Regions from separate parts of the Exiguobacterium sp. PvP048 genome, predicted to be linked through region 3. Evidence: riboswitches for the same ligand, from Rfam matches in the RefSeq annotation. Region 3 holds a riboswitch; each other region holds the start of a gene.

The links. A riboswitch is a leader RNA that binds a small molecule or an ion and turns the genes downstream of it on or off. The one in region 3 is predicted to bind S-adenosylmethionine.
Region 1: another riboswitch for S-adenosylmethionine. It lies ahead of metK (methionine adenosyltransferase); the one in region 3 lies ahead of ABIC15_RS04025 (methionine ABC transporter ATP-binding protein).
Region 2: another riboswitch for S-adenosylmethionine. It lies ahead of mtnK (S-methyl-5-thioribose kinase); the one in region 3 lies ahead of ABIC15_RS04025 (methionine ABC transporter ATP-binding protein).
Region 4: another riboswitch for S-adenosylmethionine. It lies ahead of ABIC15_RS03035 (methionine ABC transporter ATP-binding protein); the one in region 3 lies ahead of ABIC15_RS04025 (methionine ABC transporter ATP-binding protein).

The regions. Positions count from the first base shown of each region.
Region 1 covers NZ_JBEPSU010000001.1:546,986-554,524, reverse strand. The annotation lists gene pckA (phosphoenolpyruvate carboxykinase (ATP)) at 1-545, opposite strand, end outside; SAM riboswitch class I at 778-904, shown strand; gene metK (methionine adenosyltransferase) at 1,032-2,240, shown strand; gene ABIC15_RS02745 (GNAT family N-acetyltransferase) at 2,386-2,871, shown strand; gene ABIC15_RS02740 (alpha/beta fold hydrolase) at 2,955-3,659, shown strand; gene mnmM (tRNA 5-(aminomethyl)-2-thiouridylate-methyltransferase MnmM) at 3,712-4,302, opposite strand; gene ABIC15_RS02730 (MDR family MFS transporter) at 4,481-5,662, shown strand; gene ABIC15_RS02725 (peptidoglycan bridge formation glycyltransferase FemA/FemB family protein) at 5,830-6,861, shown strand; gene ABIC15_RS02720 (HAD family hydrolase) at 6,914-7,539, shown strand, end outside.
Region 2 covers NZ_JBEPSU010000006.1:17,721-25,259, forward strand. The annotation lists gene mtnA (S-methyl-5-thioribose-1-phosphate isomerase) at 1-824, opposite strand, end outside; gene mtnK (S-methyl-5-thioribose kinase) at 821-1,990, opposite strand; SAM riboswitch class I at 2,069-2,171, opposite strand; SAM riboswitch class I at 2,379-2,480, shown strand; gene ABIC15_RS11290 (2,3-diketo-5-methylthiopentyl-1-phosphate enolase) at 2,561-3,751, shown strand; gene ABIC15_RS11295 (2-hydroxy-3-keto-5-methylthiopentenyl-1-phosphate phosphatase) at 3,748-4,407, shown strand; gene ABIC15_RS11300 (methylthioribulose 1-phosphate dehydratase) at 4,404-5,027, shown strand; gene ABIC15_RS11305 (1,2-dihydroxy-3-keto-5-methylthiopentene dioxygenase) at 5,043-5,582, shown strand; gene ABIC15_RS11310 (arsinothricin resistance N-acetyltransferase ArsN1 family A) at 5,724-6,233, shown strand; gene ABIC15_RS11315 (MBL fold metallo-hydrolase) at 6,302-7,057, shown strand; gene ABIC15_RS11320 (pentapeptide repeat-containing protein) at 7,119-7,539, opposite strand, start outside.
Region 3 covers NZ_JBEPSU010000001.1:797,605-805,143, forward strand. The annotation lists gene ABIC15_RS03995 (metal-sensitive transcriptional regulator) at 1-76, shown strand, start outside; gene ABIC15_RS04000 (YceI family protein) at 225-749, shown strand; gene ABIC15_RS04005 (SMP-30/gluconolactonase/LRE family protein) at 786-1,589, shown strand; gene ABIC15_RS04010 (MBL fold metallo-hydrolase) at 1,692-2,420, shown strand; gene ABIC15_RS04015 (alpha-glucosidase) at 2,522-4,132, opposite strand; gene ABIC15_RS04020 (aminotransferase class I/II-fold pyridoxal phosphate-dependent enzyme) at 4,296-5,483, shown strand; SAM riboswitch class I at 5,546-5,649, shown strand; gene ABIC15_RS04025 (methionine ABC transporter ATP-binding protein) at 5,732-6,745, shown strand; gene ABIC15_RS04030 (methionine ABC transporter permease) at 6,735-7,400, shown strand; gene ABIC15_RS04035 (MetQ/NlpA family ABC transporter substrate-binding protein) at 7,435-7,539, shown strand, end outside.
Region 4 covers NZ_JBEPSU010000001.1:601,370-608,908, reverse strand. The annotation lists gene ABIC15_RS03040 (bifunctional cystathionine gamma-lyase/homocysteine desulfhydrase) at 1-896, shown strand, start outside; SAM riboswitch class I at 956-1,061, shown strand; gene ABIC15_RS03035 (methionine ABC transporter ATP-binding protein) at 1,142-2,164, shown strand; gene ABIC15_RS03030 (methionine ABC transporter permease) at 2,161-2,826, shown strand; gene ABIC15_RS03025 (MetQ/NlpA family ABC transporter substrate-binding protein) at 2,861-3,694, shown strand; gene ABIC15_RS03020 (MDR family MFS transporter) at 3,767-4,993, shown strand; gene sufC (Fe-S cluster assembly ATPase SufC) at 5,150-5,935, shown strand; gene sufD (Fe-S cluster assembly protein SufD) at 5,954-7,231, shown strand; gene ABIC15_RS03005 (cysteine desulfurase) at 7,233-7,539, shown strand, end outside.

The DNA.
Region 1 (7,539 bases), 250 kb from region 3:
AAGACGATCCGGTGTTCGAATGACATCGCGATGAATGTCTCGGAGTTTGTGCCGTCAACCGCCGGATCCGCTTTAAAATGTGGTGCGTAGACGACCGTAAACGGTTCAAAGGCCGCAACCGTAGGATATTCACGTAAAAACAGCTGTTTCGCAAACAAATTATGCCAAGCATATTCGGTTACGACGCGCACTGGAAGGGTGAAATGCGTATCGGCACCAGCAGCAGCTTCTGTGTAGTAGAGTTGATCTGCTTCGTTCATATAACGAAGAACTTTTTGTAACAGTTGCTCGAATTTGTCCGACTCCATCGGTTGATTGACATGACCCCAATCGATATGCATCTCACATGAGTCATCACGGACGATGAACTTGTCTTTCGGTGAACGACCTGTAAATTTCCCCGTTTCTACAGACAAAGCACCATTTTCTGCAAGAACTCCTTCTTTGTTGCGAATTGCATGTTCGACTAGTTCAGCAACAGACAGTTGTTTGAACACATGCTCCTTCTTGAGTAGTTCTTCGATATTCAGGACCGTCATCGGCATCCTGACCCCACCTTTCCCCTACGTTGGTTTTAGCTCTACTATTAGTATGACACATTTATTATATATGACATACTAATGATAGAGCAATCATTTTCATGCGCTGATTTCTATTTATCTGGAAACGCTTTCAGCATTAACAGTTTAACATCTCTTCCGAAATTTTTCGACTAGAAATTAAAACGTTGCTTGACAGAGTGAGCACAAGTTTATATCATGTAATTCGTAACGGATACTCTTATTCTGAGCAGGTGGAGGGAACAAGGCCCGAAGAAACCCGGCAACCGTCTTATATTAATTTCATCATTAATGTAGGAAAAGGTGCTCTCCTGAAGCGAAGTAAACACTTCGAACGATAAGAGGGTAAAGGAAGAACGCACAACCTTTCCCTGACCATTTTTGGACATGGAAAGGTTTTTTTCATTTTACCGTCCCACTCAACTAGGGGAAATGAGTACACCGTCAAATTCTTTTTTGGGAGGGTCAAACATGACAAACCTTAATCGCCGACTGTTTACGTCGGAATCAGTAACAGAAGGTCACCCGGATAAAATCTGTGACCAGATTTCGGATTCAATTTTGGATGCAATTCTTGCAGCCGATCCAAACGCACGTGTTGCGGCAGAAACTTCTGTCACGACAGGACTCGTATTAGTAGCAGGAGAAATCACGACATCAACTTACGTGGATATCCCGAAAGTCGTTCGTGAAACGATTCGCGAAATTGGCTATACACGCGCTAAATACGGTTTCGATGCAGACACTTGTGCTGTATTGACATCAATCGATGAGCAGTCAGCAGACATCGCTCTCGGTGTTGACCAAGCGCTTGAAGCACGCGAAGGAAACATGTCAGATGAAGAAATCGATGCAATCGGAGCAGGAGACCAAGGTCTGATGTTCGGTTATGCAACGAAAGAAACACCTGAACTCATGCCACTTCCGATCTCACTTTCACACAAACTGGCTCGTCGTCTTGCAGAAGTTCGTAAAAACGGACAACTCGATTACCTCCGTCCGGATGGTAAGACGCAAGTCACGGTTGAATACAATGAGAACAATGAACCTGTTCGCGTTGATACAATCGTCATCTCAACACAACATGCAGAAGAAGTGACGCTTGAGCAAATCCAAGCTGATCTGAAAGAACATGTCATCGCACCGGTCATTCCGACTGAGTACATCGATGCCGATACAAAGTTCTTCATCAACCCAACTGGTCGTTTCGTCATCGGCGGACCACAAGGTGATGCTGGATTAACAGGCCGTAAAATCATCGTTGATACGTATGGCGGATATGCACGTCACGGCGGTGGAGCTTTCTCTGGTAAAGATCCAACGAAAGTCGACCGTTCAGCTGCTTACGCAGCGCGTTACGTCGCGAAGAACCTCGTAGCTGCAGGTCTTGCAGACAAAGCGGAAGTTCAACTCGCGTACGCAATCGGTGTCGCACATCCGGTATCAATCGCGGTGGATACATTCGGTACAGGAAAACTTCCTGAAGCACAACTGGTTGAACTGGTTGCTGAAAACTTCGATCTTCGTCCGGCTGGAATCATCAACATGCTTGATCTCCGTCGTCCGATCTATCGTCAGACAGCAGCTTATGGTCACTTCGGTCGTACAGACATCGAGTTACCATGGGAGCAGACAGATAAAGCCGCTACTCTTGAAGAGCAGGCAAAACGTTTCGCATAATTCATTGTTCAGAAACATCCTTCTAAAGGGTGTTTCTGAACTTTTTTTGTTTCTCCTGAACTTTGCAGGGATACGACTGAAATTTCTAGAAAAGGGTAAAAGAACATGAGTCTGTATTCTGTAAAAGGAAAAGGGGGATTTCGGTATGGAGATACGCGAAGCGGTTCCGACTGATGCAGCACGCATTCATGATATTGCGCTCACGTCTTGGATGGACACATATGAGGAAATCTATTCAGAACGCTCGAAAGCCCATTTCGTTCAAGAAGCGTACCCGCAGGAAGAAGTGGTCCGGGCGATTCGGACAGCGGAGGAAGCACGTGGAGAATATTTCAACGTCGGACTGATTGACGGGGAAATCGTCGGTTTCATTCACGCGATTGATGTTGAGGGAACATGGGAAATCGTCCGATTGTATGTCTTGCCGAAATACCAACAAAACGGGATCGGACGCCGGCTGATCCGCGAACTGGAATTGCAGGGAGCCTCTCCGATCGAAGTGTATGTCGAATCTCGGAACTATAAAGCCCGCCACTTTTTAACGTCGTACGGATTCAAGGAAATCAGTGAGACGACAGAGGAAGTCTTCGGACAAGTGGAACCTGTGACGCGTCTGCAACGTATATATTAAAGAAATGGAATCCGACTTAAGGCGGTTTGGCTGGAGTCGGATTTGTTGCATACTAAACAGATATCGAATGAAGAGGTGAGTTTGTGGTAGAACAACCAACCGGAGTGATCGTTCTTGTATATCCACTCCAATTACGTGCTCGGCCGAGTGAGGCGCTGATTCGTGTATTAGAACGCGAATACGAAGTTCTCCTGGTCGATGCACCCCGTCGTGTATCGTTTGAAGAACATCAACAGCTGTTAAAAGAAGCATTACGTGAAGCCGGTAAACGAAAATTACCGATTCACATCATTGCCTGCAGTATGGGGGCACTTGTCGTCAATCGGCTGCTTCAAGAATATGAGTTGCCGATGGCGAGCCTGACATTCATCTCGCCGTTATTTGATTGGCACAACTCGAAGCAACTAGGCGGCGTCAAACAAGTGTTTGCAAGTGCTTTCGACCGGTTCCGTCCGGATGCTCCGCTCGGCACATTGCCGTTCGGACAGAACAATGAGGATGCTGCACGTCTTGGTGAATTGACGTATGCGGAATATCGCGAGATTGAAGAAGAAATCGTCATCCATGACGAAGAACGTAAGAAACTGCCGCGGGTCCATCTCGCTTGTTTTTATGCACCGGATGATCAGTTCGCCGACGTCAAGTTGACGCTTGAAGTGTGCCGGAAGATGGGCGGAGACCAGATTTATCTGCAACGTCTGCACGGTTTCCCGCACTTCAGTTTTGAACGTTTGAATACGCGGTTTGCTGAAAAGCTATTGCTGTTTCTAAAGATGGTGGAAGATTAAACGGCAACAAGAAAAAGAGGAATCCGGATAGCATCGGGATTCCTCTTTTTGTTTAGTCGATTGTTTGTTTCTTTAATTTTTTTTCAATCGCGACGATGAACGGGGGATTGTTTTGCTGATTCAAGAAACGATATTGCAGGACGGCATAATCCTGTTGCGGGAGGGAAGAGACATGTTCCAATACCGCATCGCGTTCACGTCGTCCTTCCGAGTGGCCATGGTAGATCACGAGGACAACCAGACCGCCGGGGACAAGAACCGGAAGGAGGGCACGGAGTGCTTCGAGTGTTTCTTCCCCGGTCGTCGTAACGGATTTATCACTCCCCGGTAAGTACCCCAGATTAAATACTCCGGCACGGATCGGGCGTTGTTCAGCAAACAAGCGGGCTCCGACATGAATATGGCTTTCATGGTACAAATCGACCCAGTCCAAGACGTGAGCCGCCTGCAGACGGCGTGTCGTTTCTTCGATGGCCTGCTCCTGGACATCAAACGCGATGACCCGTCCGCTCGGTCCGACCTGTTCGGCAAGAAAATGCGTATCATGACCGTTCCCGGCAGTCATGTCGACGACACAATCCCCTTCATGGATGACTGATTCCAATAATTCTTTGGCGTAAGGTAATACACGTGCAAGTGACATGGCAAAAACTCCTCTTTCTGATAATATGCTCTATTTTTTTCTAAGTACCCGGAAAATTGACCCTTTAGTCAAGTGTATCATTTTTCCGATTGTTCGTTTAATAACGAAGTTCCTTGACAGAGAGGAGAATAATTTCGTAAAGTGGCAAGGTTGGAAACTACATTGGAGGATGCTTACCATGCCGAAATTACCTCGCGCGGTCTGGATTCTGGTATTGGCGATGGCGATCAATACGACAGGATCCTCTTTTTTATGGCCGTTTAATACATTATACATTCATGATTATTTAGGAGAGTCGATGACAAAAGCCGGAATGGCTTTATTCGTCAACTCGGCTCTCGCCATTGTCGGAAACTATATCGGCGGAAAAGCATTTGACCGGTTAGGCGGGAAACGGACGCTTGTCATCAGTGTCATTGGACTGGTCCTTGCCTCGATTGGTCTTTGGCTGTTCCATCAGACCTTCACCGGGTATGTGCTGATGTTAGGATTGATCGGATTCGTCGGAGGAATGGTGTTTCCGACCATCTATGCTTTGACCGGTGTCATTTGGCCGGAAGGTGGAAGACGGGCATTTAATGCAATCTATGTTGCCCAAAATGTCGGTGTGGCACTGGGGACCGCAATCAGCGGACAAATTGCAGCAATCGACATCCAGTTCATCTTCATCGCCAATCTGATCCTTTACTTATTGTTTGCCGTCGTCCTTTTTGTGGGGCTGAACTGGATTCAAGTGCATCCGGTCAAACGTCAATCGGTATCGGCAGGGGAAGAAGTGCGGGAGCCGCTCTCGAAGAGTTCAGTCCGGACGATGTTGTACGTTTCGGTCGGCTATGCGCTCTTGTGGTTTGTGTATGTTCAATGGCAGGGAACATTTGCCGTGCATACAAAATCCCTCGGTGTGACAATTTCCGAATACTCGATTTTATGGACGATCAACGGTGCACTGATCGTATTTGCGCAACCGTTATTGACACCTGTCCTGCGCTGGTTTGGTGACGACTTGAAACGTCAGTTGCTGACGGGAACCGGCATTTTTCTTTTGTCCTACGCGATCGTGCCTTTTGCCGGCGGATTCAAGATGTTCTTAGTAGCGATGGTCATTTTGACGATCGGTGAGATGTTCATTTGGCCGGCGGTTCCGGCAATGGCAGCCCGCTTGGCTCCGATCGGGAAAGAAGGCGAGTTTCAGGGGTATGTCAATATCGCCGCTTCGGCAGGGCGGATGATCAGTCCGACTGTCGGAGGGCTGATTTATGATTTATCCGGTATGAATGCCGTGTTCATGACATTGATTGGATTGATCCTGCTGGCAGGATTCACATTCGTTCGGGCTATACCAAACAAGGCGGTAAAATGAGAAAAGGACAGAAGCGATCGCTTGATTCCGCTGTCTGTCTTTTTTGTTGAAGAAGCATATTAAACATGTAAAATGGGTATTGAATTAAAAGGTAAAAATTAATTGATTAACCAAATTAAAGGGAAAATAGTTATGTTCGACGTGTCATATGCCGGAGGTGGAAAAAGATGAGGCGATGTATTTTTGTGGAAGATCAGTTGACGTGGGCATCACTTGTGGAAAATAAATCACTTGATATTTTTTATAGCTATGAATATGTTCATTTGAATGCCCGGACCGATGAAGCGGCCGGACTGATTTATTTTCAAGGAGCATCAGGTGAATTATTTTATCCCTTCTTGAAGCGGCGGATTTTTGACACCGAATACTTTGATTTGATTACGCCTTACGGATACGGAGGTCCGGAAATCATTGGTGAGTTGACTTCAGAAGAGCTGACCGGTGCCAAACGTTCGTTTCGACAATGGGCGATGCGTCAAAAAATTGTTTCCGAATTGATTCGTTTTAATCCGCTGACGGAAAACCATAAACGTGTAGCGGATTGGACGAAAACGGAATTCATTCGCCACACGACAAGCATCGATCTTCGGCCTTCTGTAGAAGAAATCATGCAGACCTTTCATAAAAAAAACCGGAGTATGATCCGGAAATCCTTGGCGTCAGAGCTGACGGTCCGAAGAGGATCGAAAGAAGATTTGCCAACCTTCATCCGTCTTTACTATCAAACGATGGACCGGAAGGATGCTTCGTCGCATTACTATTTCACGACCGAATATTTTGAACAGTTGTTTCAACCGACGGAATTGTGTGAACCGTTATTGTTAATCGCGGAGTGGCAGGGAGAAGCGGTCGGTGGATATTTCGTCCTGCTCGGGAACGAGTATGCACACGGACATCTGATCGGTTGTCAACGTGATGAACATAAACTTTTTCCGAATCAGCGCCTGGAGTATGAGGCGATTTTACATTCCAAGTCAGCCGGCATGGTCGAGCAGCACCTCGGTGGCGGCTATAAGGAACGGGACAGTCTGTTTGAAAGCAAATGTCGTTATACAGGTTACCGTATGTTTGAATACCACCAAGGAAAGACGATTCTTCTTCCCCATGTCTATGAACAATTGTGTCAACGGTACGGAAGCGACGAAGCAGCCAATTATTTCCCGGAATACCGTTATCAGGAGACGGTTTTAGCCACCTGATCATCTGCAGATGATCAGGTTTTTTGGTAGGCTGATAACAGGAGGGGAAATCATGAAAAAAACAGGTTTGATTTTTGATATGGATGGGGTCATCCTCGATAGTGAAATTCAATATTTTAAAGTCCATCAACAGATGTTCAACACGTTATCAATTCCGCTGGATTTGACGCAGTATGCGACATTCATGGGGAAAACCGGGGATGAGATGTGGGAGGAACTGATCACACAACACGCGTTACCGCACTCGACGGAAGCATTGCTGGCACTCGAACACGAATTATTCCAACAGCATGCGAAGCCGGAGACCTGCGGTTTGAAGGACGGCGTAAAAGAACTGATGGAACTGGCCCGGACGGAAGGATACCGGATTGCGATTGCGTCCTCGAGTTCACTTGAAAAAATTAAACGTGTCATTACGCATTATGAATTGACGGTCGATGCTTATACGAGCGGATTTGAAGTCCCGCGTTCCAAACCGGATCCGGCGATTTTTCGTCTGGCGGCAGAGCGGATCAATCAGTCACCCGAGGCCTGTATCGTCATTGAAGACGCCGCAAACGGGATGATTGGTGCCAAAAAAGCGGGCATGGAAGTCATTGCCCTGCTCGACGATCGGATGCCGGCACAAGTCTTGCATCATGCGGATCATGCCGTATCATCGCACGCCGCGATTGGAGA
Region 2 (7,539 bases), on a different contig from region 3:
AAGTCAAACGTCGACAGCGGTGCGGCGACGTAAAACGGAATTCCGAAGGCACGTGCGAGTAATGCCAGCTGAAACGTCCCGATTTTATTGGCCGTATCCCCGTTCCGGGTAATCCGGTCCGCTCCGACGATGATGGCGGTGATCTGCTTTTCCTTGATCGTATGCGCGACCATATTGTCCGTGATCAAGGTGACGTCAATCCCTGCCCGTTGCAACTCCCATGTCGTCAAACGTGCACCCTGCAACAAAGGCCGTGTTTCCGACGCATAGACGGATAACGGGATGCCTTGCTCCTTGGCGAGATAAAACGGAGCGAGCGCCGTTCCGTAAGCTGCCGTCGCAATTGATCCGGCATTACAAATCGTTAGTACCCGGTCACCGGACTCGAACAATTCCAGTGCATGAACCCCGATTTGACGGGATGTTTTGGCATCCGTCTGATAAAGTTCCAGTGCCTTTTGTTCGAGACATACCGGCAGTTCTTTCAGCGTCGTAGCGGAAACAATCAGCTGATTCAGCTCATCGAGGACATTTCGCAGATTGACGGCCGTCGGACGGGTCGCGAGTAATTGTGCCGACACCTCCAACAACTCCTGTTTTGCTTCAGCCAGCGTCCCTGTCGTCCGAAACGCTTCCTGAACGAGGACGAATCCGCCGAACAGACTGATGGCCGGTGCACCACGGACCCGCAATTGTTTGATGGCGTCAATCGCCTGCGCCAAGTCATGGATGATTTCATAATGTTCTTCTTCCGGAAGACGGGTCTGATCCAAAATTGTCACCGTCCGGTTTTCATAGATGATGCTCTGAACGAATTGGCTCATCGGCTGAGTTCCTCCGTCACGTCAAAATTCCGCAGATCGGTAAACGTCTTGCATTCCGTCCGGCGTTTAATCAAAGCAGCACCAAGCCGCAATGCATGGCGTTTTCGTTCAAGGCGAACGGTCGAATCCGAAATTTGCTCCAAGTCTGCAACTAATGCCAATCCAATCGTCCGGCGAATCAGTTCACAACCGGCAAATCCGAGTGCGTCCTGTAAAATCGTGCTAAGAACATCATCGACCAGTCCGTCTGCCGTCCGGAACGGCTCGACCGCTTCCCGTTCCCATAACGCTTTGAACGTCGAAGCAAACGTCAGCCAGAATGTATCGATATCCTTGATCCGCTCATCCCGCAACCGGTCATAGTCCGGATACGCGGCAAAAAACAGATGTGCGATAAATTGACCGACATCAAATCCGAACGGTCCATAAAACGCAAATTCGGGATCGATGACTTTCGTTTCTTCCGCCGAGGCAAAAATACTGCCTGTATGTAAGTCGCCGTGCAACAATGCGTCGCCCTTCGTGATGAACAAGGCTTCAAGTTTCGCGACTTCCCGTTTCAGTTCCGCGTCGTTCCAAATCCGGTCAACTTCCGCTTCGAGACCTGCTTCAATCGCATTCGTTTCTGCATCATAAAACGGATCCGTGAAGATTAGTTTTTCCGTGATATCGCACAGATCCGGATTGTAGTACTGACGGGCAATCTGTTTTTTCGCGACCGGTCCGACGGCAAAATCCGACGTATAAAACAGTGTCCGCGCCAAATACGAACCGATGTGTTCCGCGAGCAACGGATACTTTTCCCCTTCAAGCAGTCCGCCCCGGACGATTGTCAGATGTGACAAGTCTTCCATCACCGTGAACGCTTCTTCTTTGCTCGCATGGTAGACATGCGGGACAAACGGAACGGCGACTTTCGCGAATTCTTTTAAGGCCGATTGTTCAATCCAGGCCCGTTCGAGCGACAGCGGCCAGCTTTCCCCGACGACTTTTGCATAAGGTAACGCCTGCTTTAAAATCAGCCGTTTTTCCCCTGCCTGAATCCGGAAAACGAGATTTAAATTTCCATCTCCGATTTCCTCTGCCGTCACCGGTTCATTGCCGATCAATCCGAGTGTCCGGACCCGTTCAATCGCGTCCTGTACTGTAAATGCTTGATATCCCATTCTGTTTTCCTCCTTGGTGATCACACGAAAAAACGCCTCTTTTCGTCAAAGAAAAGAGGCGCGGCAGAATATTCCGTCCTCTTATCTCTCAGACGAATGTCTGTTGGATGTAGCACCGTGCCGGATGGTCGGTTGCTGCGGCGTCTTCGGGCCAATTCCCTCTGCCAACTCACGATAAGAGTCATATGTAGTTGTCGTGTGATTGATGTTGGTTTGAATACTACGTGCGCTGCCGGTCGTCTGTCAATTCCCTTTTTTAGTGAAACGGCTTCAAAAACGGAACCGTCTATAGAAGAAGTATTTTCAAAAAAATAAATTTTCAAAATATAGTTTGACAAGTGACGAATCTCATGTAAAAATTGCAATTAGATTTCACAATTTCATCCAATTCTTATCAAGAGCAGACGGAGGGACGAGCCCTACGATGTCGCAGCAACCGACCACTTGGCACGGTGCTAATTCTTGCAGCTATTACGCTGACAGATAAGAGTCCACGCGCAATTTTTCATGGTCTCTTGTCATTGACGAGGGACCATTTTTGTATTCTTTAACAAGGGAGAGACAGTCGATATGACGTATATTACCGCAACCTACCAACTCGGAACGACGGATCAGTTACCAAAACGGGCAGAACAAATCGCGCTCGGTTTGACCGTTGGTTCGTGGACCGATTTAAATCATTTGGAACAACAGCAGCTTGAATCGTTCAAAGGACAAGTTGTTCATACGGAAGAACACGACGGAAAAGGCTACATCACGATCCGTTATCCGGAACACAACGTCTCCCGTGACTTTTCAGCAATCTTAACGACCGTCTTCGGCAAGCTGTCGCTCGACGGACAAATCAAATTAACGGATTTACAGCTTCCGGCTTCGTTCACCACGGACTTCCCCGGTGCCAAATTCGGCATCGAGGGCGTCCGGCAGTTGATTCAAGTCCACGACCGTCCTCTGTTGATGAGCATCTTTAAAGGCGTCATCGGCCGGGACCTCACCTTTTTGCGGGAACAACTCGAAGCGCAACTTGCGGGTGGCATCGATCTCGTCAAAGATGATGAGATTTTGTACGATAATCCGTTGACGCCGGCACTCGACCGGGCGCGGATCGGACGCGACGTCCTAAATGCCCATTATGAAAAGACCGGCAAACGGGCGCTTTACGCGATTACGCTGAGCGGTTCCGTCTTCGGCTTGAAGGATCAGGCGAAACGTTTGATTGAAGCCGGTGCGACCGCCTTTCTGCTCAATACGTTTACATACGGACTCGACGTCTTACGCGAATTAGCGGCTGATCCGGACATTTCCGTTCCGATTTTTAATCATCCGGCCTTAAGCGGTGCCTTGATCGCAAGCCCGGAATACGGCATTGCAGCCCCTGTTTTACTAGGGACTTTACCGCGGCTGGCCGGTGCCGATTTGACGTTGTTCCCGTCACCTTACGGAAACGTCGCCCTCGCCAAAGACTTGGCGCGCGGAATTGCCGTCGAAGCCACACGGATCGGAGAAACGAAGACGATTCTTCCGGTTCCCTCGGCAGGTATTCATCCCGGTCTCGTCGCTCAGCTCGTTCGGGATTTCGGGACTGATTCCGTCATCAATGCCGGCGGTGGCGTTCACGGTCATCCGCAGGGCGCGGCGGCCGGTGTGCTCGCTTTCCGTCAGGCCCTCGACGCAGCACTTGCCGGTGAATCTTTGACGAGTGCCGCAACGCGGCAGGAAGAGCTTCGGGTCGCCCTCGACGCCTGGGGGATTACGAAATGACGATCCGGATTTTATGTGACTTTGACGGGACCGTGACTGAACACGACAATATCATTGCGTTGATGACAGAATTCGCTCCCCCGGAAGCGTTTGAACCGTTGAAAAAAGGTGTCCTCGATCAATCATTGTCCATCCAGTCCGGTGTCGGACAGATGTTCCGGTTGCTCCCCTCGGATCGCAAACAGGACTATATTGATTTTTTGGAACAGCGGGCTGTCATCCGTCCCGGCTTTAAGACCTTACTCGCCTTTGCCAAATCGAACGGGATTGACTTTGCGATCGTCAGCGGCGGAATCGACTTTTTTGTCCAACCGATTCTTCAAGAGTTACTGACAGATGAAGCGATTTACTGCAACGGCAGTGACTTCAGCGGGGAGACGATTCGTATTGAGTGGCCGCACACTTGCGATGCAGCATGCAACAATCAATGCGGGTGTTGTAAAACGTCGATTGCCCGGAAGCTCAAGCAGGATGGCGATATCATCGTCGCGATCGGTGACTCCGTGACGGATTTTGAACTAGCGAAACAAGCGGATCATGTCTATGCCCGCGATTATCTGATTACGCTGTGCAAACAGCACGGGATTGCATACACACCGTTTGAAACATTTTACGACATTGTTGATCATCTGCAGACAACGGAGGTGTACGCATGACATTTTTGACACGATACGAAGAACTCCGCGCCATCAAACAAGAGTTCGCAGCGCGGGACTGGTTTCCCGGTACAAGCGGTAACCTCGCTATTCGGACAAACAGCAGTCCGACGGAATTCCTTGTGACGGCAAGCGGGAAAGATAAACGGCAGGACACGCCGGACGATTTTGTCCATGTCGACGCGACCGGTCAATTGATCGGCGACGAGCAAAACGGACGTCCTTCCGCCGAGACGTTGCTGCATGTCGAAGTGTTTAACCGGACGACAGCCGGCTGCTCGCTTCATGTCCATACCGTCGACAACAACGTTATTTCGGAACTGTACGGAGACCGCAGGGAAATCCGGTTCAGCGGTCAGGAAATCATCAAAGCACTCGGCCGTTGGGAAGAAGATGCGGAAGTCATCGTGCCGATCATCACGAATCATGCCGACATCCCGACTCTTGCCGCTGACTTTGCCAAACACATCCGGACCGAAAGCGGCGCCGTTTTGATTCGCAATCACGGCATCACGGTCTGGGCACCGACTGCTTTTGAAGCCAAAAAACAGTTGGAAGCCTTTGAATTTTTGTTCAGCTACACTTTAAAACTGCAAACGTGCCGACAGGCGATTTATTAAAAGGAGGAATTTACAATGGCAACAGTACTTTTCCAAAAAACAAACGAACGGTATACGGATCAAAACGAGGTATCTGCTTTTCTCGTTTCACGTGGTGTCCTGTACGAACAATGGGATGTCTCGAAGCTCCCGGTAGAACTGGTCGATACGTACACGTTGACGGATGCGGACAAACAAACGATCCTTGATACATTCCAACCGGAAATCACCGATGTTTCGGAACGACGCGGTTATCAGACGGCTGATATCATCTCCCTGTCTGACGCAACACCGAACTTGGATGAGTTGCTCGTCAACTTCCAAAAGGAGCATCACCATACGGATGACGAAGTCCGGTTCATCGTCAGCGGGCACGGTGTGTTTGCGATCCAGGATGACGAAGTCGGCTATTACAACATTGAGTTGAACCCGGGTGATTTGATTTCCGTACCTGTCAACACACGCCATTACTTCACGCTCCAAGAGGATCGAAAAGTTGTGGCGGTCCGGATTTTCGTGACAACGGACGGCTGGGTTCCGATTTATGAGAAGGATCCGATTGAAACAGCAAACTAAGAAAATATCCTGAAGACAGACGGTCCGAATCATCCGGCCGTCTGTTTTTTCGGTCCCATTCCTATCCTACAAACATACCGCTTGTTTCCCCTTCCTCCTATATAATGAAGAAAAGACTTATTTTAACTGGAGGTCACGTGTATGATGATTCGCCCTGTTAAGGAAGACGATTTAAAAGACATCCTTGCCATCTATAACGAAGGCATCGAAGACCGGATCGCGACGCTTGAAACGGATACGAAGGAATTGTCTTTCATGGAAGACTGGTATCGGGAACGGACACCCCGTTATGCCGGTTTTGTGGCGTATGAAGGAACAACGATTCTTGGCTTCATCTCACTTGACCCTTATAACCCTCGTCCCGTCTATCAATCCGTCGGTGAACTGTCGGTCTACATCACCCGGACCCATCGCGGACAGGGCATCGGGCGTCAGCTGTTACATGTCATCGAAGAACACGCGATTACACAAGGTTTCCATAAGTTGATTCTGTTTACGTTCCCCTTTAACAAAATCGGTCAAAAACTGTACATCCGGTCCGGCTTCCGGATTGTCGGAACGTTTAAGGAACAAGGTATGCTCAACGGATATTATGTGGACGTCCTGGCGATGGAGAAGCTGCTCCCGAAAACCATCGACGATCAAATATGATTAACACGGCGTCTGAATGGGAAATTAACGAACAGTGAAACATTCCCAACCCGAAAGGAAGACTGCCCGTGGATATTCAACAGATCCGTAATGCAACACTCGTCGTCACCTATGCCAATCAAGTATTTTTGATCGATCCGTTTCTCGGTGAAAAAGGATCTCTTCCGCCGTTCGGAGAGACGCCGAACGCCGTTCCGAATCCGCTCGTCGACTTGCCCGTTGATGTCTCGACACTGCTTGATCCGGATGCGATTTTCGTCACCCACCTCCATGCCGATCATTTTGATGAGACAGCAAAAGAAATTCTGCCGAAACAGATTCCGCTGTATGCACAAAACCAGGCGGATGTGGCGACAATCCGCGAAGCCGGATTCACGAACGTCTCGTCGTTTGAAAACGGACTGGCGCTCGGTGATATCCGCGTTTACCATACGTCAGGCCGGCACGGTGTCGGGGAAATCGGTCAACGGATGGGCACCGTCTCCGGTCTCGTCTTGACGCACCCGGACGAACCGACACTTTACATCGCCGGTGACACGATTTGGTGTGAAGAAGTTGAGACGGCAATCGAGCAGCATGCGCCTGACATCATCATCGTCAACAGCGGCGCGGCACAATTTTTGACCGGCGAACCGATTACGATGTCCCAGCGTGATTTGCTGGCTGTTCATCAGGCGGCGGCTGAAGCGACTATCATCGTCTCTCACCTCGAGTCGGTCAACCATTGCCTGTTGCGCCGTGATATGATTGCTGATTTTCTGGCCGCCCACCATCTGTCCGCTCATTTTCTCATCCCGGATGACGGTGAAACCATTTCCTTTTAAACGAAACGAAGTCCACTCTCCCGAATATGACGGGGACAGTGGACTTCGTTTTTTTTACTGGTTAACCATGACTTGGAATGACGAGTCCGAGTAACCGGGCAAAGGTGATAGCCTGGCTTTCCGTAACGATGGCCCCCGGCAAAAAGCGTGGATCAATCGTGATGCCCGATAAGTCGGCTTGTCGCAAATCCAGTCCTTTTAATGCCGTCTCGACCCATTGACTTTCCGACAAATCAACTTCATGCAGTCGGAAATCGATTGGCTTCATTTCAAAGAAATGACTTTCCCGCATCGATGTCTGTTCCAGTGTGACATGACGCAACGCCGTCCGGATGACTTGGGCGTAATTGGCCTGACAGTCTTTGATTGTTACGTGATCGATCGTGTTCGACTCAAAATGAATTCCGGTCAGGCGGCAATCCTCAAAAACAACCCGATGAAAACGACTGTCCTGAAACTGACATCCTGTCAGGTCACATTGT
Region 3 (7,539 bases):
AGCCGAACAATCCGGCGAAGGACAGACGGAGGAATTGGTTAAGGAAGCCGTTAACCTGCTGGTAAAAAGCCGCTAATCGATTCCTTGGAATCGTTGATAGTCTTGCTCTGCTTGGATGTGGTGCAAGACTTATTTTTGTTTCCGCTGTATGTTTTGGAATCGAGATAAAAAGGAACAATAAAAGGCATGACGAAAAGTGACTTGAACATGAGGAGGAACCGAATATGGCTACGTATCAACTCGATCAGGACCACAGCTCCATCACATTCTCAGTCAAACACATGATGATTTCAAAGGTTAAAGGAGAGTTTCGTGACTTTACCTTCGATGTCAGTGGAGAAGCACATGATTTGGAAAACGCTTCTGCTGTCGTAACGATTCCGGTCGCTACGATAGACACACGCAGTGCGGACCGCGATACACATTTAAAATCAGCTGATTTCTTCGATGTCGAGCAGTATCCGAACATTACTTACCGTGTGACTTCGTTTAAAAAACACTCCGGTGACGAATATGAAGTGACCGGTGATTTGACGATTAAGGATGTTACGCGGACAGAAACGTTTAAGGTCGAGTATGAAGGCAGCGGTGTTGATCCTTGGGGTAATACACGTTCCGGTTTTGAAGTCGACGGGAAGATCAAACGGGAAGACTACAATCTCACCTGGAACGTCGCGCTCGAAGCCGGAGGTGTTCTGGTCGGCAGTGATGTGAAGTTCCAATTGCACCTCGAGTTCATTCACGGGTAATTATTAGAGATCATAGTAGATGTAGGGGGAAATCAGATGACAGTTTCACTTTTTATTGATGTTGCATGTAAGACCGGGGAGTCGCCCGTCTATGACGCTAAAACAAAACGATTTTATTTCGTCGATATTCCGGGCAAGCTTCTTTTTTCATATGATTTAACGACAGAGGCTTTAAAACCGTACCAAGTACCAAGTGCCATCACCTCGATTGCTTTGACGGATGCGCCGGACTTTCTGCGCGTCACGTCGGCACACGGTTTTGGAACGTTTGATTTAAAAGAAGGACATCTCTCACTGGAAACCCAGTTGACGCTCCCTGACTCCGACCGAATGAACGACGGGAAGCTTGATCCATCGGGTCAGTATGTGGCCGGAAGCATCAATGAAGAGGACGGCGAGACCGCTTCCCTCTATCGTCTGCGTCATGACGGTTCCGTCGATGTCCTCCTCGAAAACTTAACGAACTCGAACGGACTCGTTTGGTCCGAGGACGGTAAGACACTCTATCACATCGATACGCCGACGAAAAAAGTCTATGCCTTCGACTATGCTGCGGATCAACCGTTGACAAACCGCCGGGTGGCCATCGACTTAGAGGACGAAGACGGTTTCCCGGATGGTATGACCAAAGACACGGAAGGTCATGTCTTCATCGCCCATTATGCCGGATCATGCTTAACACGCTGGAATCTTGAAACCGGTGAAAAACTCGCCCAGATTGATTTCCCGGTTTCGAACCCGACTTGTCCGATTCTGTACGAAGACCGTCTACTGGTCACGACAGCAGCAGACGGGGACGATTCCGAACATGCCGGAGCCGTTTTCGAAGTGACGTATTAACACCTTTGCTCCCTCACGAGAGGGAGTTTTTTTGTAGACGTCTGTACTAAAACAGGCGATACTAAAACAGAAGTGTATATTATGACGAGGGAGTGTAATCGGATGCATATTTCGACGATCGAACGACTTCATCAACTGCAAACAACGCCGTCCTTCTTCCCGGTCAACTGTTACTTATTTGAAGAAGCGGACAGCCTCGCCCTGATTGATACGGGGATTTCACTGAATGCCAAAGCGATTTATTCCGTCATCAAGTCGTTTGACAAACCGTTACAATCCATCATCCTGACTCATGCGCATGCCGATCACGTCGGATCCCTTGATTTTTTAGCAAGTGCTTTCCCGCTTGCCGAAGTCTCGATCAGTTACCGGGATGCGGCTCTCCTCAGCGGGGATGAGTCGTTGCGCGAAGGCGAGACGACACCGCTGAAAGGCGGCATTCCAAAAAACATCAAAACCCGTCCGGACCGGCTGCTCGAAAGCGGTCAACAGATCGGCAGTTTAAGTGTCATTGCTTCTCCGGGACACACACCGGGTTCCATCTCCCTGTGGCATGAAGGCAGTCGGACTTTGATTGCCGGTGACGCTTTCCAAACTCAGGGTGGTCTGGCGGTTTCGGGGGACACGCGTTGGCAGTTCCCCTTCCCGTCACTTGCGACCTGGGATAAGGAAGTCGCCCTCCAATCGGCACATCAGTTGACGGAATTGACACCGGACGTCTTGGCAGTCGGTCACGGACCGCTCGTCGTCGCACCAAGCTTTGATATGCGCCAGGCAGTCGACCGGTTCGAACAGCTCTTATCCTCGAAAAAGCGCAACGGCTATACGTAAAAAAATCAGCTGGTTCAAAAAAATCCGGACATTTCCTGCTCCTCATTTAGAAATGAAGAGTAGAAGATGTCCGGATTTTTTCTGTTGACCATCGCCGCCAGTTAAGGCATCTCATATTGATACAATCGGGCTTCGTACGGTGCCAATCGATTGATGTCCGCGGTCTCATAATTCGTCAGAATCAACTGTTCTTCCAGTAAACCAAACGTCGTCGTCACCGGTTCATCATGGACGTTCAAGACGATCCGCCAAACCACTCCGTCCAGGACCCGTTCATAGACATACAGGTACGGATCCTGAATAGCCAGATCACGATAACCCCCGTAAACCATGACCGGATGAGTCTTCCGTAAATCAATCAGTTGCCGGTAAAAAGCCAGCACGGAATGCGGATCCTGTTCCGCCGTTTCGACATTGATGTCACGGTAGTTCGGATTGACCGTCATCCATGGCGTCGCTGCGGTGAATCCGGCTGCTTTGCCGGTATTCCACTGCATCGGTGTCCGTGAATTATCTCGCGCCCGCAACTGCATCGAGGACAGGACGGTTCCGGGTGATTCGCCGGCGGCAATCCGTTCGGCGTATTGATTCCGAAATGCGACGTCCTGATAAGACTCGGGATCAGAAAAACGAATACCGGTCATGCCGATTTCTTCCCCTTGATAAATATACGGGATGCCCGGTAACGTGTGCAGCATCAAGCCCAGTAGCTTGGCACTTTCGACACGATACCGTTCGCTTCCGAACCGGGTCACCTGACGGGTGTGGTCATGGTTATTCAAAAACTGTGACGCGACTCCGCTCGGATAAAGCGCTTCGTACCAACGCTTCTGGATTTGTTTGAAGCGCGGTAAATCCATCGTCTCCATGTCATCCGCGACTTCGAAGTGAAACAGCGTTCGCAACTCATTCCGTTCCTCACCGACATACAGTAACCCGTCTTCCGGGCCGACGAACGGAATCTCACCGACGGTAAAGAAATCGGTTCCCGCCAGTACTTCTTGGTGCATCTCCTGCAAGAATTCATGAATGCCCGGCTGGTTCCCTAAGTAGGATAAATTCAGAGGATCTGCGACATCATCATACGTCGCCCGTTTCTTGATCAGGTTGATGACATCCATCCTGAAGCCGTCGATTCCTTTCTCGGCCCACCACCGCATCATCGTATACACAGCCTGCCGGACTAGAGGATGTTCCCAGTTCAAGTCCGGTTGCTCCGATGCAAAGGAATGGAAGTAATACTGCTGGCGTGTCTCATCCCACGTCCAAGGGCTCGGCGCAAAATACGACCGCCAATTGTTCGGCGGCGTTCCTTTGACCCCGTCCCGCCAAATGTACCAATCGGCTTTCTCGTTTGTCCGACTGCTGCGTGATTCTTTAAACCACGTGTGTTGATCACTCGTATGATTGACGACCAAATCAAGAATCAGTTTCAGTCCCCGTTCATGGGCGGACGCAATCAGTTCTTCCAGATCCGACATCGTTCCCGCCTTCGGCATAATCGAATAATAATCCGAAATGTCGTATCCGTTATCGACATCCGGTGATGTATAACAGGGATTTAACCAGACGATATCGACACCCAGGGAAGCGATGTAATCGAGTTTTTCAATTACTCCGCGTAAATCGCCCATCCCGTCTCCGTTCGAATCTTTAAAACTGCGCCAATACACTTGATAGACAACGGCTTCTTTCCACCAGGCCCGATTCATCCCATCATCTCCTTTGTGATTCAATCGTATTCTAGTTTAGTGTATCAAAAACACGAAAGCCATCGGTTCTTTTTCCCAATTATCAGCAATTATTAAAAAACTCTTTTCTTTTTTCTGAAAATTCGTTATCCTTGACGACAATACCCAACAAGGAGGAAGACAGATGAAACATTTCGCCCCATCTATTGCGATTGATCGGTTACCCGCTCCGGTCTTTGCCGAGCTCGCCCAGCGGATCGGTGCCGTCAAGGCTGCCGGTCATGACGTCATCACGCTTGGTCAGGGAACACCCGATCAGACGACACCCGTACATATTCTGGATGCCTTGAAAGAAGCGATCAATGACGCTTCAAACCTCCAGTACCCGCCGTTTCGCGGCCATGATTTCCTCAAGCAGGCCGTTGCTGACTTTTATCAGACGGAGTTTGGTGTAACGATTGATCCGGCTTCCGAAGTCGCCATTCTGCTCGGCAGCAAGGCGGGCATCGTCGCGTTACCGCAAACGATCGTCAATCCGGGCGAAGGCGTCATCGTTCCGGATCCCGGCTACCCCGACTACCTGTCCGGTGCGGCCCTTGCCGGAGCTTACCCGATCACATTGCCGCTCCTTGCGGAAAATGCCTTTTTACCTGACTACACGTTACTTGATACGACAGATGTCGAACGGGCCCGGATGTTGTTCCTCAACTACCCGAGCAATCCGACCGGGGCGACGGCAACAGCGGAAGCCTTCGAGCAAACGGTTTCCTTCGCTGATGCGAACGACATTTGCGTCGTCCACGACCTCGCCTACGGCGGAATCAGCTTCGACGGTCCGACCCGCAGTTTCCTCCAGACGGAAGGCGCAAAAGACGTCGGAATCGAACTGTTTTCATTATCGAAACGTTTTAACATGTCCGGTTTCCGAATCGCCTTCGCCATCGGGAATCCGTCCGTCATCGCAAGTATCGAGACGTACCAGGAACACTTATACGTCAGTGCTTTCACACCGATTCAACAGGCAGCAACCGTCGCTCTTTCAAGCGATCAGACGTGTGTCCGCGAACTGAGCGCTCTGTATGAAGCCCGGCGTGATGCCTTGTTCGGAAAGTTACAGGAAATCGGTTGGGACGGACCGATCCCGGGCGGTTCGTTCTTCGTCTGGTTGCCGGTCCCGTCCGGCTACACGTCCCAAAGCTTTACCGATCACCTGCTCGACGAAGCGCATGTCGCCGTCACACCGGGACATTTCTTCGGCGAATACGGCGAAGGCTACGTCCGGATCAGCTTGATTGCCGACGCCGAACGACTGGTTGAAGCTGCCGAACGAATCGGTCAATTGAATCTGTTTCGCCAGACCGTTGCGGAATAATTCTGAAAAAACGTTTGACAAATGGGAATGATTTCCGTTACAGTAAGTCCCAACAGCATATCTACTTATCGAGAGCGACCGAGGGATTAGGCCCAACGACGTCCGGCAACCACCTTTAAGGAACGGTGCCACATCCTACAGAATGTTTTATTCTGAGAGATAAGTTACGAAATCTTACACTTCGTCGCTTTTTTCTGGTTGCTCTTAACTGGAAAAAGGCGATTTTTTGTATAGGGAGGAAACGACAGATGATTGAATTTAAAGGAATCACAAAACGGTTCGTTCGTGACCGGACACCCATTTTCGCCTTACGTGACGTCAATTTAACGATTCAACAAGGTGAAATCTTTGGCATCATCGGTGAATCCGGTGCCGGAAAAAGTACCCTGCTCCGTCTGATCAATGGACTGGAGACACCGACACAAGGAACGGTTAAAGTATCGGGCACTAATCTGTCCGGCCTCTCCAAAGGCAGCTTACGCGAACTTCGTTTGAACATCGGGATGATTTTTCAACATTTCCAACTGATTCAATCCCGGAATGTTGCAGATAACATCGGATTTGCCTTAAAGGCAGCCGGTGTCAAACGGAGTGACTTCCCGCAACGGATCAAAGAACTTGTCACGCTGGTCGGTCTTGAAGGTTTCGAGACGAACTTTCCGAGCCAGCTGAGCGGCGGTCAAAAGCAACGGGTCGGAATTGCCCGCGCCCTTGCGAATAATCCGAGTGTCCTGTTATGTGACGAAGCCACATCAGCTCTTGACCCGGTCACGACGCTGCAAATCCTGGAACTCCTGAAGGACTTAAACGAACGGCTTGGCTTGACGATTATCCTGATCACCCATGAAATTGATGTCGTCAAACAAATCTGCCACCGTGTTGCGGTCATGGCGCAAGGCGAAGTTGTCGAAGTTGCGAGTACCTATGACCTGTTCAGTCAGCCGGCCCATGATGTCACAAAACATTATGTCGACACGGCACTCCAAATCGAATTGCCGGAACGGATTTTACGGACGACACCCGGTAAAATCATCCGCCTGCAATTCACGGGTGAAAAGACCGGTGAAAGTACGTTATCGGAAGCGATCAAACAGTTTGATATTTCCGTCAGCATTCTCCACGGCAAGGTCGATTATATTCAAAACGTCGCATTCGGAGTCCTGATCGTCAGCTTGACCGGTCCGACCCTTCACGTGAACCGGGCCCTGACGTGGCTCGAAGAACAACTCCATACGCTTGAGGTGATCCAGGATGTGGCTTGAACGGATTGAAACCATGTTACCGGATCTTACGAAAGCGTTAGCGGAAACGGCTTTGATGGTCGGAATCTCACTTGGCTTCGCCCTCATCATCGGCATTCCACTCGGGATTCTGCTATTCATCACGGACCGGGGATTGTTTTTCCAGAACGTCGTCGTTCGCAGCATCTTGGACTTTTTCGTTAATATTGTCCGTTCGTTACCGTTCATCATTCTGCTCGTCGCGTTAATTCCGCTGACACAATTATTACTCGATAACACGATTGGACCGACAGCAGCTTCCGTCAGTCTGAGTGTCGCCGCCATTCCGTTTCTCGCCCGACTGGTCGAAACATCGCTTCGCGAGATTCCACCGGGATTGATTGAAGCAGCAGAAGCGTGTGGCGCGACACCGTTTCGGATCATCATCAGTGCACTCTTACCGGAGGCCCTTCCCGGCATCATTCAAGCCGTCACTTTGACGACCATCAGTCTGATCGGATTTTCCGCCATGGCCGGTATCGTCGGTGGTGGCGGCGTCGGTGACCTGGCCATCCGCTTCGGCTATTACCGGTACGATAATGTCGTCATGATCGTGACAATTGTCGTCCTCGTCATCATTGTTCAAAGTATTCAAGGGCTTGGCAATGTTCTGGCCCGTCGTGCTGATAAACGTTAACCAAAAATAGAGAATCGTAAGGGAGAGAATGAATATGAAAAAACGTTATGCCTTTTTAGCAACAGGACTACTCGGAGCCGGAATTCTTGCCGGTTGCGGTGACAGCAGCGCCAAGGAAGACAACAAGTCGATTAAGATC
Region 4 (7,539 bases), 200 kb from region 3:
ATATCGTCATGACGGATGACGTCTACGGCGGAACGTTCCGTTTGATGCAACGTGTCCTGCCGAAGTTCAACATCCAAGTGACGTTCGTCGATACGACGGATCTCGCGGCGACGGAAGCTGCGGTGCAAGACAACACGAAGATGCTGTATGTCGAAACACCGACGAACCCGTTGTTGAAAGTTACAGATATCGCAGCAGTTGCTGAGATTGCGAAACGCAATAACTTGAAACTCGTCGTCGATAACACATTCGCGACACCATACTTGCAACAACCACTCGCACTCGGTGCAGATATCGTTCTGCACAGCGCGACAAAATACATCGGCGGTCATTCGGACGTCGTCGCCGGACTTGTCGTCGTCAACAGCGACGAGCTCGGAGAAGATCTTCACTTCATCCAAAACTCGACCGGCGGTATTCTTGGACCGCAGGACAGCTTCCTGCTCGTCCGTGGATTACGGACGCTTGGTATCCGGATGGATGCAATCGAAGAAACATCACACGATCTCGTTCAGTTCTTACAGGAACAGGACGTCGTCTCAAACATCTTCTATCCGGGACTGGCATCACATCCGGGTCACGCGACACAACAAAAACAAGCGACCGGTTTCGGCGGCATGATCAGCTTTGATGTCGGTTCAGCAGAAAATGCGGAGAAACTCGTCGAAGCGACACATTTCTTCACATTGGCTGAAAGTCTTGGAGCGGTCGAGAGTCTGATTTCCGTTCCGGCACGGATGACACATGCGTCGATTCCGGCAGAGCGTCGCGCAGAACTCGGAATTACGGATGGTCTCGTTCGGATCTCGGTAGGTCTTGAGGACGCGGAAGACTTGAAAGAAGATTTGGCACGTGCTTTCAGTCTGCTTCAACCGGTTTCAGAAAAAACTGTTTGACAAGCAAAATAACCCCTGCTAATATTCAGATTATATTAAAAATAACTTAATACCGATAACTCTTATCGAGAGTGGTGGAGGGACTGGCCCGATGAAACCCGGCAACCGCGGAATTTATTCCGAAGTGGTGCTAATTCCAGCAGACATTTGTCTGCAAGATGAGAGCAAATGGTTTTGTGTACTGAAAAAGTGCGCGCGTTTGCTCTAAAACGTGCGCACTTTTTTTATGTTTAGGAGGGACCGTATTGATTCGCTTACAGGATGTAGGAAAGATTTATCGCTCGAAGCGCGGATCGGTTGAAGCCGTCGTCAATGTCGACTTGTCAATCGAGCGCGGTGAAATTTTTGGAATAATCGGTTATTCAGGGGCAGGGAAATCAACACTGATTCGTTTGCTGAACATGCTGGAGGCACCGACGAGCGGCTCGATTCAAATCGACGGTGTCGAAATGACGACGCTCAAACCAAAAGAATTACGGGGCGTCCGTAAAAACGTCTCAATGGTGTTCCAACACTTTAATCTGCTTTGGTCACGGACAGTCGAAGAAAACATCATGTTCCCGCTTGAGCTCGGCGGTTATCCGAAAGCCCGTCGTAAAGAACGGGTTGCCGAACTGATTCAGCTCGTCGGACTCGACGGACGTGAAGGCGCTTATCCGTCGCAACTGTCTGGTGGACAAAAACAACGGGTCGGGATTGCCCGGGCACTGGCATCCAATCCGGACGTCTTACTCTGTGACGAAGCGACCAGTGCGCTGGATCCAAAAACGACCGACTCGATCCTCGAGTTGTTGGTCGACATCAACAAAAAATTAAAACTGACGATCGTCTTGATCACACACGAGATGCATGTCATTCAAAAAATCTGTCACCGGGTCGCCGTCATGGAAGCCGGGAAAATCGTCGAACAGGGACCGGTTGCTGAAGTATTCCGTCACCCGAAACAGGCGATGACCAAAGAGTTCGTCAAACAATTGACGTCACCGTCTGAAAACGAATTGACGTTTGCGAAATTACGCGAGCGGTATCCGACCGGGAAAATCGTCCAGCTGACGTTTGTCGGTTCGACAGCGGAAAGTCCGATCCTTGCCGAAGTCATGAAAGATTCGAACTTATTATTCAATATCATCGGCGGAAACGTCGGACAGACGCAGGACGGAGCACTCGGAACGCTGTTCATTCAGTTGCTCGGTTCGGAACAGGAAGCACAAGTGGTCATCGCCAAACTTCAAGCGAGTGACGTTGAAGTGGAGGTGGATCACCGATGAGTACATTTTTTGCAGATGTGGATTGGGATATGGTCTGGGAAGCAACAGGCAGTACGATCTATATGACGGCCGTTGCGGGACTTGCAACGTTTGTCCTTGGACTGGCAATCGGTCTGTTGTTATATGCGACGAACGAAGAATTATTGTTTAAAAATCGGACACTGTATTCCGTGCTCAGCTTTTTAGTCAATATCTTCCGTTCGATCCCGTTTATCATTCTATTGATCCTGTTAATCCCGATCACGAAAATCATCGTTGGATCATTCTTAGGACCAACGGCTGCGCTACCTGCGTTAATTCTAGGTGCAGCACCGTTTTACGGCCGGATGGTCGAACTGGCGCTTCGTGAAGTCGATAAGGGTGTCATTGAGGCGGCTGAATCGATGGGAGCAACGAAGTTCCAAATCATCTATAAAGTCCTGATTCCGGAAGCTCTTCCGGCAATCGTCTCCGGTATCACCGTGACGCTCGTCGCACTCGTCGGTTACACGGCAATGGCCGGGTTAGCCGGTGGTGGTGGACTGGGAGACATGGCCTTCATCGAAGGATTCCAGCGTTCACAAAATAACATCACGGTCATCGCGACACTGTTGATTCTTGTCATCGTCTTCATCATTCAAATTATCGGTGACCTGCTCGTCAAAGCCATCGATAAACGGTAACACCTATCTTATTTAACCTTGGGAGGAATCATTCATGAAACTTTGGAAAAAATTCGTCGGCACAGCAGCCGTATCGGTCTTAGCAGTCAGTCTTGCAGCATGTGGAGAAGAATCTTCATCAGGCAGCAGCGATTCAAAAACACTCGTCATCGGGGCGTCAAATGTTCCCCATGCTGAAATTCTCGAGCACGTCCAAAAAGAATATGAAGCAAAAGGCTATAAACTCGAAATCAAAAAGTTCCAGGATTACGTCCTGCCGAACAAAGCACTTGCTGAAAAAGAAATCGATGCGAACTATTTCCAACACGTGCCGTACCTGGAGCAACAGGAAAAAGAAAACAAAGACTATAAATTCGCGAGTGCCGGCGGCGTTCACGTCGAACCGCTCGGTGTCTACTCTAAAAAATACAAGTCTTTGGATGAACTGCCAAAAGGTGCAACGATTTTAACGAGCTCAAACGTCGCTGAACGCGGACGTGTCTTGACGTTCCTTCAAAACGAAGGACTGATCAAGTTGAAAGACGGTAAAACAACCGATGCACAGCTCAAAGACATCGCGGAAAACCCGAAAAACATCAAGTTCAAAACAAACATCGAAGCGTCACTCTTACCGCAAGCTTACAAAAACAACGAAGGCGACGCGGTCCTCATCAACACGAACTATGCGATTGACAACGGGTTGAACCCGTTGAAAGATACGATTGCACTGGAAGACGAGTCTTCACCGTACGTCAACATCATCGTCACACGTGACGGCGATGAAAAAGACAAGCGCGTCACGACATTGCTCGATATTCTCCACGAGAAAAAGAACCAGGACTGGATCACAAAAGAATACAAAGGTGCAGTCGTACCGGTCAGCAAATAAGTTGCTTCCTTCAATGCATTCTTCCTATATAATGGAAGGATGCATTGTTTTTTGTGCGAAAGGGGGATTTCCATGCAACGTTTGAAACAGCTTCATCCACTGACGGTCGGCGTCCTGCTCGGAACGTTTTTTGCAAGACTCGGGACATTCATCACGATGCCGTTTTTTGCGATTTACTTGTCGGTCGTTCTGAAGTTCAGTCCGGTTGATGTCGGCTGGATCCTCAGTATCTCGGCCATCGCCAGTCTGGTCATGAGTTTCGTCGGCGGGACATTATCCGACCGCTACGGCCGCCGGACGATGATGCTCAGCGGAACGTTTGGTTTTGTGCTTGTCTTTATCGGACTGGCCCAGGTCGAGACCTTTTGGGCATTCTTCATCCTGAGTGCCTTAAACGGTATTTTCCGGTCCATCTTCGAACCGTCCGCCCGGGCGTTGATCAGTGATACGACCGATGAAAAGAACCGGCTGTTCGTCTTTAACATCCGTTACACCTGCATCAATATTGCAGCTGCGATCGGACCGGGGATCGCCTTGTTGCTCAGTGCCGGCAATACGGCGGTTACCTTCTATATTACGGCGTTCGTTTACTTCGGCTACGGCGTCGCAATTTTTATTCTGTTCCGACGTCATCCGATCACGGAAAGTCACGGCGGGAAAAAGGTGTCGTTCGGGGCAACGGTCCGTCTGCTGAAGACCGACGTCGCCTTTACGTTCGCACTCGCCGGAATCATCTTCGGTGTCTTCGGCTACAGTCAGTTCAACTCGACGTTGCCGCAGTTTTTAACGACGACGACCTTATTGTCCGGGGGAACGAGTCTGTTTGCCTTGTTGATTACGATTAACGCGATCACCGTGCTCGTCGTTCAGTACCCGATCATGAAGTTCGGTGTCAAGACATCACCGCTCGTCTCGATCACGGTCGGTATTGCGACCGTTGCCGTCGGATTATTCGTCATGGGAACGGCCGGTACGGTCTGGCTGATGATTGGCGCGATGTTCATCTTCACATGCGGGGAAGTGATGATGTTTACGATGACGGACATTTTAACGGACAGCTTTGCGACACCGGAATTACGGGGAAGTTACTTCGGGGCGATGGGCTTGACATCGATTGGTCAATCGGTCGGACCGGTCATCGGCGGACAATTGTTACTTTATTTTGGACCGGAACGTCCGCTGCCGATTTTCGGTATTTTAGCCCTCTTGACAGTTCTCGGAATACCACTGCTCTTACTGTCACAGCGGGTTCATCGTCAAACGAAACCGGAAGAAGAGAAGGAAGTCGTCTCACTTTAAAGTCATTCTCACTAAAAGGCTCGGTTTTGAGAAAAAACCATGAGCGATGACGCTTGAATAATGTGGTATGATTCATTAAGATTAGAATGATACTAAATTAGTAACTCTCGTGAACTGAATCGTCAGACACGAAATGAATAGATGGAGGGATTCTACATGAAGGCTTCACACTTAAAGATTGAAGATTTACACGTTGCAATCGACGGCAAAGAAATCTTGAAAGGCGTCAACTTAGAAATCAAAGGCGGCGAAATCCACGCGGTCATGGGACCAAACGGGACTGGTAAATCAACACTCGCATCTGCATTGATGGGTCACCCGACGTATGAAGTGACATCAGGATCAGTCACACTCGACGGCGAAGACGTCCTCGAAATGGAAGTCAACGAACGTGCGCAAGCAGGTATGTTCCTTGCCATGCAATACCCAAGCGAAATCAGTGGTGTCACGAACTCAGACTTCCTGCGTTCAGCAATCAACTCACGCCGCGAAGAAGGCGATGAAATCTCACTCATGAAATTCATCCGTCAACTCGACGCGCAAATGGGTCTTCTCGAAATGCCGGGCGAAATGGCACACCGTTACCTCAACGAAGGTTTCTCGGGCGGAGAGAAGAAACGGAATGAAATTCTCCAAATGACGATGCTGAAACCAGCCATCGCCATCCTTGACGAAATCGATTCAGGTCTTGATATCGATGCGCTTAAAGTTGTCGCAAAAGGTGTTAACGAAATGCGTTCACCTGAATTCGGCTGCTTGATCATCACGCACTATCAACGTCTCTTGAACTATATCGAGCCTGATTTCATCCACATCATGATGGGCGGAAAAATCGTCATGTCTGGTGGTAAAGAACTTGCTCACCGTCTCGAAGCAGAAGGTTATGACTGGGTTAAAAAAGAACTCGGCATCGAAGAAGTCGAAATCGAAACAAAAGCGTAAGACGAGGGAGGAAGCATGATGACTGTAGAACTGAATCTTGCCGTAAATCGCGAGGCAGTGGCAGAACGTGCGACTCGCTTAGGGGAACCGGCTTGGATGATTACCAAGCGTCAAGATGCACTTGATCTTGCCCCGACGCTCGCATTGCCAAAAGTAGAAAAAATTAAAATCGGTGGCTGGAACTTCACAGAAGGTACAGCAGATCTCGAAACGGTAACTGGTCTGACACCGGATATCGAATCGTTGATCGGTGAAAACCGTGACCATATGCTGATCACGCGTAACGGACAACTCGTCCACGCGCAAAACAGCGAAGCGACGAACGGCGTCATCTTCACGACGCTTGAAGACGCAATGAAGCACCATCCGGAGCTCGTCGAGAAATACTTCATGACAGAAGGCGTCAACGTCAACGAAGATCGTCTCGCAGCACTCAACGCAGCACTCATGAACGGCGGTACATTCCTGTATGTACCAAAAGGCTTGAAGTTGACTGTTCCGATGCAGGCCATCTATACGCTGGAACAAACAGGCGGTGCGTTGTACCACCATGCGATCATCATCGCAGATGTCGACAGTGAACTGACGTATATCGAAAACTTCGTCTCTTACGGCGAAGAAGCCCATAACGTCAACGTCGTGACAGAAGTCTTCGTCGAAGACAATGCGAAAGTTCTTTTCGGAGGCGTCGATACGCTTGCGAAAGGTGCTGTGACGTATATGAACCGTCGCGGTGTCGTCAAACAAGGCGCGAAGCTCGAATGGGCACTCGGTCACATGAATGACGGACACACGATCACGGAAACGAAAACACACCTCGTCGGTAATGATTCGTTCTCGGACACGAAAGCCGTAACGGTTGGTCGTGGCGAGCAAAAACAAAACTTCAACGTCCGGACAGACCATTTTGGTAAAGGTTCGGAAGGTTTCATCTTGATTCACGGTGTTCAGAAAGATTCAGCGACATCGATCTTTAACGGAACATCAATGATTCACCATGGCGCTTCAAAATCAAACGGTGTCCAAACGGAACGTGTCCTCATGTTGTCTGAAAAGGCACGGGGAGACGCAAACCCGATCCTCTTGATTGACGAAGATGATGTCATGGCAGGACACGCGGCATCTGTCGGTCGTGTCGATGAACTTCAACTCTACTACTTGATGAGCCGTGGTCTTTCACGCAAAGAAGCAGAACGTCTCGTCGTTCACGGTTTCTTACAACCGGTTGTTTCGGAACTCGCGATTGACTCTGTCAAAGAACGCCTCGTTCAAGTGATCGAAGGGAAAGTAAACTAATATGGGAATCGATGCATCCATCCGCAATCAGTTTCCGATTCTTGACCAACAGGTTAATGACCGGAAACTCGTCTATTTAGATAGTGCGGCTTCGTCACAAAAGCCGCTCGTCGTCATTGAGGCGATTGAGAACTACTACAAGACGGTTCATTCGAATGTGCACCGTGGCGTCCATACGCTCGGAACACGAGCGACGGATGCGTACGAAGGTGCGCGTGAGAACGTACGTCGTTTCATCAAGGCGCAACACCATGAAGAGATTATCTTTACCCGCGGGACGACGACAGCGATCAATATCGTCGCCTCAA